Regions from separate parts of the Klebsiella africana genome, predicted to be linked through region 1. Evidence: predicted binding sites of a transcription regulator. Region 1 holds the regulator's gene; each other region holds the start of a gene.
What was found. The regulator Fur, encoded in region 1, represses iron uptake genes when iron is present. The targets are predictions, from matches to a motif close to ATAATAATGAGAACNACTATCAA.

Region 2: sufA (Fe-S cluster assembly scaffold SufA) is a predicted target of Fur. The motif match lies at 881-903, and genes of this name have one in related genera.
Region 3: fes (enterochelin esterase) is a predicted target of Fur. The motif match lies at 1,018-1,040, and genes of this name have one in related genera.

Annotation. Positions count from the first base shown of each region.
Region 1 is NZ_CP084874.1:3,660,668-3,662,934, reverse strand. Features, by position in the region: gene tcuR (tricarballylate utilization LysR family transcriptional regulator TcuR) at 1-721, opposite strand, end outside; gene fur (ferric iron uptake transcriptional regulator) at 848-1,300, opposite strand; gene fldA (flavodoxin FldA) at 1,592-2,122, opposite strand.
Region 2 is NZ_CP084874.1:2,115,318-2,117,584, reverse strand. Features, by position in the region: gene sufB (Fe-S cluster assembly protein SufB) at 1-461, opposite strand, end outside; gene sufA (Fe-S cluster assembly scaffold SufA) at 464-841, opposite strand; gene LGL98_RS10235 (hypothetical protein) at 1,318-1,515, opposite strand; partial or broken gene LGL98_RS10230 (hypothetical protein) at 1,514-1,606, shown strand; gene lldD (FMN-dependent L-lactate dehydrogenase LldD) at 1,888-2,267, shown strand, end outside.
Region 3 is NZ_CP084874.1:3,777,251-3,779,517, reverse strand. Features, by position in the region: gene fepA (siderophore enterobactin receptor FepA) at 1-841, opposite strand, end outside; gene fes (enterochelin esterase) at 1,101-2,267, shown strand, end outside.

The DNA of each region.
Region 1 (2,267 bases):
CGGGCTGCAGGGTGGCCCCCAGTCCGCTGCGCACGGCCTGCATCAGCAGGGCCAGGCCGTCGATCTCCGCCACCACCTCAACGCTGATATGATGCTGCTGGCAAACCGCCTCCAGCCTGCCGCGCAGACCGTGGCCCTGGCTTGGCATAATCAACGGCAGGGAGGTGAGCTGGTCAGGGGTGATATGGTCATCCTGAAGAGGGGCTAGCAGCGCATGGGTGCCAATCAGGAACAGGCGCTCTTCCAGCACCGGTCTGGCGCTCCAGCGCAGGATCTTCTCCTGCTGGAAAACGATAGCTAAATCGAGCTGGCGAGTGTTGATCATCCGTTCCAGATTGCCGGAAAGGCTTTCAACCAGATGCAGACGCACGTCGGGGTAGCTTTCGCGCATCGCATTGATGAACGGAACACCGAGAACGGAGGCGGTGCTGGGGGCCATGCCGACGCTGACGTGGCCCGACAGGCGCGCCTCGCGGGCGGCGAGGATGGCGTCATCGGCATGGCGCAGCGCCAGCTGCGCTTGTGAGTAGAAGGCGAGGCCCGCGCTGGTGGGCGTGACTCCGCGGGAGGTCCGCTGCAGCAGGCGAATGGCCAGTTCGTTTTCCAGGCGCGCGATCTGCTGGCTAAGCGCCGAGACACCGATATTGAGATCGAGCGCAGCTCGCCCCATGCTGCCGGTCTCAACAATGCGCACAAAGTAGCGTAGCTGGCGAAGTTCCATATCAACTCTCCGGACAAAGCGGGGGTGAGGAAGGTTACCCCAGAGGCGTGAGCGGGAAGCGCGGCAGAAGCGCCCATAAAAAAGCCAACCGGCAGGTTGGCTTTTCAGAGCAGACGAAGCGGGGAATTACTTTTCCACTGCGTCGTGGGCGTGTTCGTCCTCGCGGCAATCCCCTTCCGCACAGTGGCCGTACAGATACAGACTGTGGTTGGTCAGGCGGATGCCGTGACGGGAAGCGATTTCACGCTGGCGCGCTTCAATAGAGTCATCACTGAACTCGATCACTTTGCCGCAGTCGAGGCAGATCAGGTGATCGTGGTGATGCTGCTGGGTCAGTTCGAAAACGGATTTTCCGCCTTCGAAATTATGACGAGTCACGATGCCGGCGTCATCAAACTGGTTGAGGACGCGGTAAACGGTCGCCAGACCAATCTCTTCGCCCATGTCGATCAGGCGTTTATATAAGTCTTCCGCACTGACATGATGGTTATCCGGTTCCTGCAGCACTTCGAGGATTTTCAGTCGAGGAAGTGTGACTTTCAGGCCAGCCTTCTTTAATGCGGTATTGTTGTCAGTCATGCGGAATCTGTCCTGTTGCTAAACGATCTACTTCCTTCAACGGAAGTCATACAGAAATTAACCCGACGTAATGCGTCTCATTATAGAACTGCCATTGGTAAATGAAAACTGCAAGCATCAGGCCTGGTTTGCTGTCAAAAACGAGGCACCAGCTACAAACTGCGTCACGTGCCTCGTAGAATCAGAGGACATTGTACAGATATGTGATTAAAAGTTAAAAACTTGTAGCTATTAGTTTGATTGCTTTTGTCTATTAATGCGACGCAACTCAATAGTTACGCCGCTTAATCATCAGGCGTTTTTGATTTCTTCGAGGTGCAGCTCTTCGGCAACCTGCTTCACCCACTTCTCAACGCGCTCATTAGTCAGCTCCGGCTGGCGGTCTTCATCGATGGCGAGGCCGACGAAGTGGTCGTCATCCGCCAGGCCTTTGGAAGCCTCGAAATGATACCCCGCCGTCGGCCAGTGACCGACGATGGTCGCCCCGCGTGGCTCAATGATGTCGCGGATGGTGCCTAGCGCGTCGCAGAAGTATTCTGCGTAGTCTTCCTGGTCGCCGCAGCCGAACAGCGCCACCAGTTTGCCATTGAAGTCGATCTCTTCCAGCGTCGGGAAAAAGTCGTCCCAGTCACACTGTGCTTCACCATAGTACCAGGTCGGAATACCGAGCAGCAGGATGTCGTGGGCTTCCAGGTCTTCTTTGCTGCTTTTGGCAATGTCGTGAACATCAGCAACATCTTTACCAAGCTGCTTTTGAATCATTTTTGCAATATTTTCGGTGTTGCCGGTGTCGCTGCCAAAAAAGATGCCGATGATTGCCATGAGTAAAATAACCTCTTGAAACTTAAATGATGTGGTAGGGACGCGATGCCCATAGATAACGGCAATCATAGCAGAACAGGCAAGGGCGCGGAAACAGCAATCACGCCCGACTGCACACTCTGCTACATGAATGCGGTTTTTTCGC
Region 2 (2,267 bases), 1.5 Mb from region 1:
GTGGTCGCCACCGACACCGAGTCGAATATCGCGTCCACGGCCACCTCGCGCCCTTCACGTACCGGCACGCCCAGCTGGTTAAAGGCTTCTTCCACCTCGCTGGTCAGAAAGGTATTGGCCCCGGTCTGCTGCACCGCGCCAGGCTCGGAGGCGCAGGTCTCATCGCAGTTGCCGCAGGAGGGGGCGGAATAGTAGCTGTAATCCTGATAATTCAGCTTATCGTAATGCGCTTTCAGCCAGTGCGGCTCCTCCATTTCCAGCCACGCCCGGTAGGCATTCAGACGAAACTCCAGCATCCACTGCGGCTCATTGCGGCGAGCCGAGATAGCCCGAACGACTTCTTCATTAATGCCTTTGGCCAGCTCATCGGTTTGCAGGCGAGTAAAAAAGCCCTCTTTGTAGTTGAGCGGGCCGCCGGTCCAGGTTTTGACATCGTCAGTTGCTTCAGTATTACGCGACATAGTTACTCCGCCTGCACCCCAAAGCTTTCGCCACAGCCGCACTCGTGCTGCGCTTTCGGGTTATGAAATTTAAAGATTTCATTTAAACCTTCCCGGACGTAATCCAGCTCGGTGCCGTCAATGAACGGCATCGCCTGCAGTGGGGCAAACAGCTTCGCCCCGTCAGATTCAAAGAGCAGATCGTCGGGCGCCGGCTCAGCAATCATTTCAAGCACATAGCCAAAACCGGCGCAGCCGCTGGTTTTAATGCCCAGCCGCAGCCCTTTTTTGTCCGGCTGCTTGCGCATCAGATCGCGAATATGCGCGGCAGCGGCCGGCGTCATGGTCAGTCCCTGCCAGCTGAAATCGGCGGGATTAAAGGTTCCTGCTTGTACTTCCATCGATAGACCTCCAGGTTGGCGCCATCAAGGCATACCGCCATGTTAGTGATAATGATTATCACTTCAACCCTTCTGCAGCAGGGGTATTGCCCCCTTTAGCGCTTTTTATAAGCATAGACCCTCGGCCGGGGATTATCAGGGCGTACAAAGAGAACTTAATGGATTGATTTATAATATGTTATTTTGAAATCATTCTATATCCGCACGCAATGGCAAAGATGTATCGAAAATACCGATTTATGCGATAGCAGATGACCCGGTTCCTGTTTATCGCGGAAACCGGGAGGTGTAAGGTGACGTTGTCACCAGGCCGTACAGCAAGGCAGGAGAAGGAGCAGATCCTGTGGTTCTGGATAAAAAAGCGCCAGCCCGTGACGCTTTCGCAAAGGAACAATCGCCGCTCGCCAGGCCGCGATCAAGGGAATGAAAATCGTGATGTAACGGGCAAATGGATGGTCAGGCAGGGTGGCAGCTGGCTAGATACCTTTTCTGACCAGGCGGGCGGCTTGAACAAAAACCTCATCTTCCACCCCGTCCCCCTTCTGTCTGCCCAGTCTCACCAGCTCATCCACAATACTCCCTTGATTAATCTGCTTCTGTGTAGCCACTAAGCTAATGACCGCCGCGCCGATGGCCATGCCAATCAATGCCGTTTGTTCGTCTTTATCTTTCATGCTATCGCTCCGTCTGTCCTCCTCAGAAAGGCTAGCAAAAGATACCACCAGCTCAATTTCAAATTCACCTTCTTTACACCTCCCGGAAAACGCAGGCACCGCGCTGACCTCTCCTTCTCCCTGGTGGCAATGGTGCAAGGCGCTGTCGCCTGGCCGGGCTGATTTATTGTGCCCGATCCCCGCCCGGCGCAAAAAATAATGCCCTTGCCGCTTAGTATTAAAAGAAAATAACAACCTCAGAGTGCAACGCAGATTATTCCATAAGGGAATAGTGGGAATGCTAATATTTCATTTCCTCGCCGGTTTTTAGAGGCCTATAGTTTTTTTACCTGCAGAACATCCACTAAGGTTAAAAAACATAAGGACATAATAATGATTGTTTCAGCCCCCAGTGATTATCGCGAAGCCGCTCGTCGCCGTCTGCCCCGCTTCCTTTTTGATTATATTGACGGTGGCGCGGTGGCGGAAAACACCATGAACGCCAACGCCGCCGAGCTTGCCTCGGTAGCTCTTCGCCAGCGCGTGCTGTGCGGGGCGGGCGAACCGACCCTGGCGACCACGATCCTTGATGACGCATGGGCGATGCCCGTGGCGCTGGGGCCAGTCGGCGCCACCGGGATGTACGCCCGCCGCGGCGAAGTCCAGGCGGCCCGCGCCGCCTCCCGCGCCGGGATCCCGTACACCTTATCCACGGTGTCAGTCTGCTCCATTGAAGAGGTGGCGAGCCAGGCCAGCGGCGCGCTCTGGTCCCA
Region 3 (2,267 bases), 120 kb from region 1:
TGTAGCCAGCTTCAAACTCCAGCGACTGCATCGGAGCGAATTCCCAGCGCACCAAACCATCGATGTTTTTGTTTTTCACCCCTTCACGTCCGGCAGGCAGGGTGTCGGCATAGATCCCGGTACGTTCGGACTGATGGCCCTGGTTGATATCCCAGGCGTCGGCCTGCGTTTTGTCGAGGTTACCGAACAGGCGGAAGCTGAAATCGCCGCCCAGCGGGCCGCTGAGGCTGAAGTTAGTGCGTTTGGTGGAGCCTTCATCCTTGTGCTCGGGGGCGTTCATATAGGTGTTCCATGAGCCGTGCCACTCATCGCCGGTTTTTTTGGTGATGATATTCACCACGCCGCCGGCGGCGCCGTTGCCGTAGCGGGCGGCGGCCGGGCCGCGGATCACTTCGATGCGTTCGATCATCTCCGGTGGCACCCAGCTGGTATCGCCGCGGGTGTCGCGCTCGCCGCGCCAGCCGAGACGCACGGAGTTGCGGCTGGTGACCGGCTTGCCGTCGATCAGGATCAGGGTGTTTTCCGGGCCCATGCCGCGGATATCAATCTGGCGGTTATTGCCGCGCTGGCCACTGGTGGAGTTGCCGGTCAGGTTGACCCCCGGCATGGTGCGAATGATCTCCGAGACGTCGCGCGCCGGTGGTCGTTTGCGGATCTCATCGGCGGTGATGGTGGAGACGCCCGGCGCCTGCAGATTCTGCTCGGCGGCGGTGACCACCATGGTCTCTTCAGCAGCGCTGTTTTTATCGTCGGTGGCGGTTTCCGCTGCGCTTAACGGAAAAGCAACCCCGTAAATTCCCAGATTGACCAGCAAGGCCAGGGATTTGATCCTGTTATTCATTGTTATTCCTGCTTTTTATCGCCACGTTCCCCAAACGCCCCTTCCCACCGGGAGGGGAGGCGGCATAAATGTTGCCAAAAGCGGGCAAAGGCACTCCGTCGCTGGCTGAATAAGCCCGCTTTGACATGTTCTGATGAAAGACGCGCTTCCCACGGCGCGCTAATACGCTATTGCAAATGCAAATAGTTATCAATAATATTATCAATAAATAGTGACAATTAATTAAAAAAGTCACGTGATACATAGGGTTAATGACAGAATGTTAAGGACAGGAAGCGAGGAGTGGTGGCAAACCCTGCGGGGGCCGCAGTGCCGCGCAGTGGATGATGCCATCGAGGTAACGTTCTGGTGGCGGGACCCGGTGGGGGATGAAACCCGCTCTCCCCATCGTCGGGTATGGCTCTATATCACCGGCGTGACCGACCACCATCAGAATGCGCGGCCGCAATCGCTGCAACGTCTGCCCGGGACCGACGCCTGGTTCTGGCGCACTACGCTGTCGCCGTCCTGGCGCGGCAGCTACTGTTTTATTCCCTCTGTCCGTGACGATGACTTTTCCCCTGAGGTATTTAGCGCTGACGCGCCCGACCGCGCGCTGCTGCGCGAAGGCTGGCGCAAACTGCTGCCGCGGGCGATAGCCGATCCGCTGAACCCGCACAGCTGGCAGGGCGGACGCGGCCATGGGGTCTCGGCCCTGGAGATGCCGCAGGCCCCCGTGCAGCCCGGTTGGGACCGGCTTAATGAGGCGCATCCTCCCGCCCGTTGCCTTGAGTGGCGTAGCGCGCGTCTGGGCAACCATCGCCGGGTCTGGATCTACACCCCCGGTGAGGCGGTCGACCCGCAAACGCGGCCCCTGGCGATCCTGCTCGACGGCCAGTTCTGGGCCGAGAGCATGCCGGTGTGGTCGCCGCTGGCCGCGCTGACCCGCGAGGGGAGACTGCCGCCGGCGGTCTACCTGCTGATCGACGCGATCGACAACCAGCGCCGCGGGGTTGAGCTTCCCTGTCATCGTGATTTCTGGCTGGCGGTGCAGGAGGAGCTCCTGCCGCTGGTCCACGGCCATGCCCCGTTCAGCGACCGCCCGGATCGGACGGTGGTGGCCGGGCAAAGCTTCGGCGGCCTGGCGGCGATGTTTGCCGCCCTCAACTGGCCACAGCGCTTTGGCTGCGTGCTCAGCCAGTCAGGCTCCTACTGGTGGCCGCATCGCGATGGCCGCGGGACGGGCTTTATCGGCGAACAGCTTCGCCAGGGGGAGGTGTCCGCGGCCGGGCTGCGTGTCTGGCTGGAAGCGGGCCAACGCGAACCGATTATTTTTCGCGCTAACCAGACGCTGTTGGCGCAACTCACCACAACACAGCAGACAATTTTCTGGCGTCAGGTTGACGGCGGGCATGATGCGCTTTGCTGGCGCGGCGGGCTGACGGCA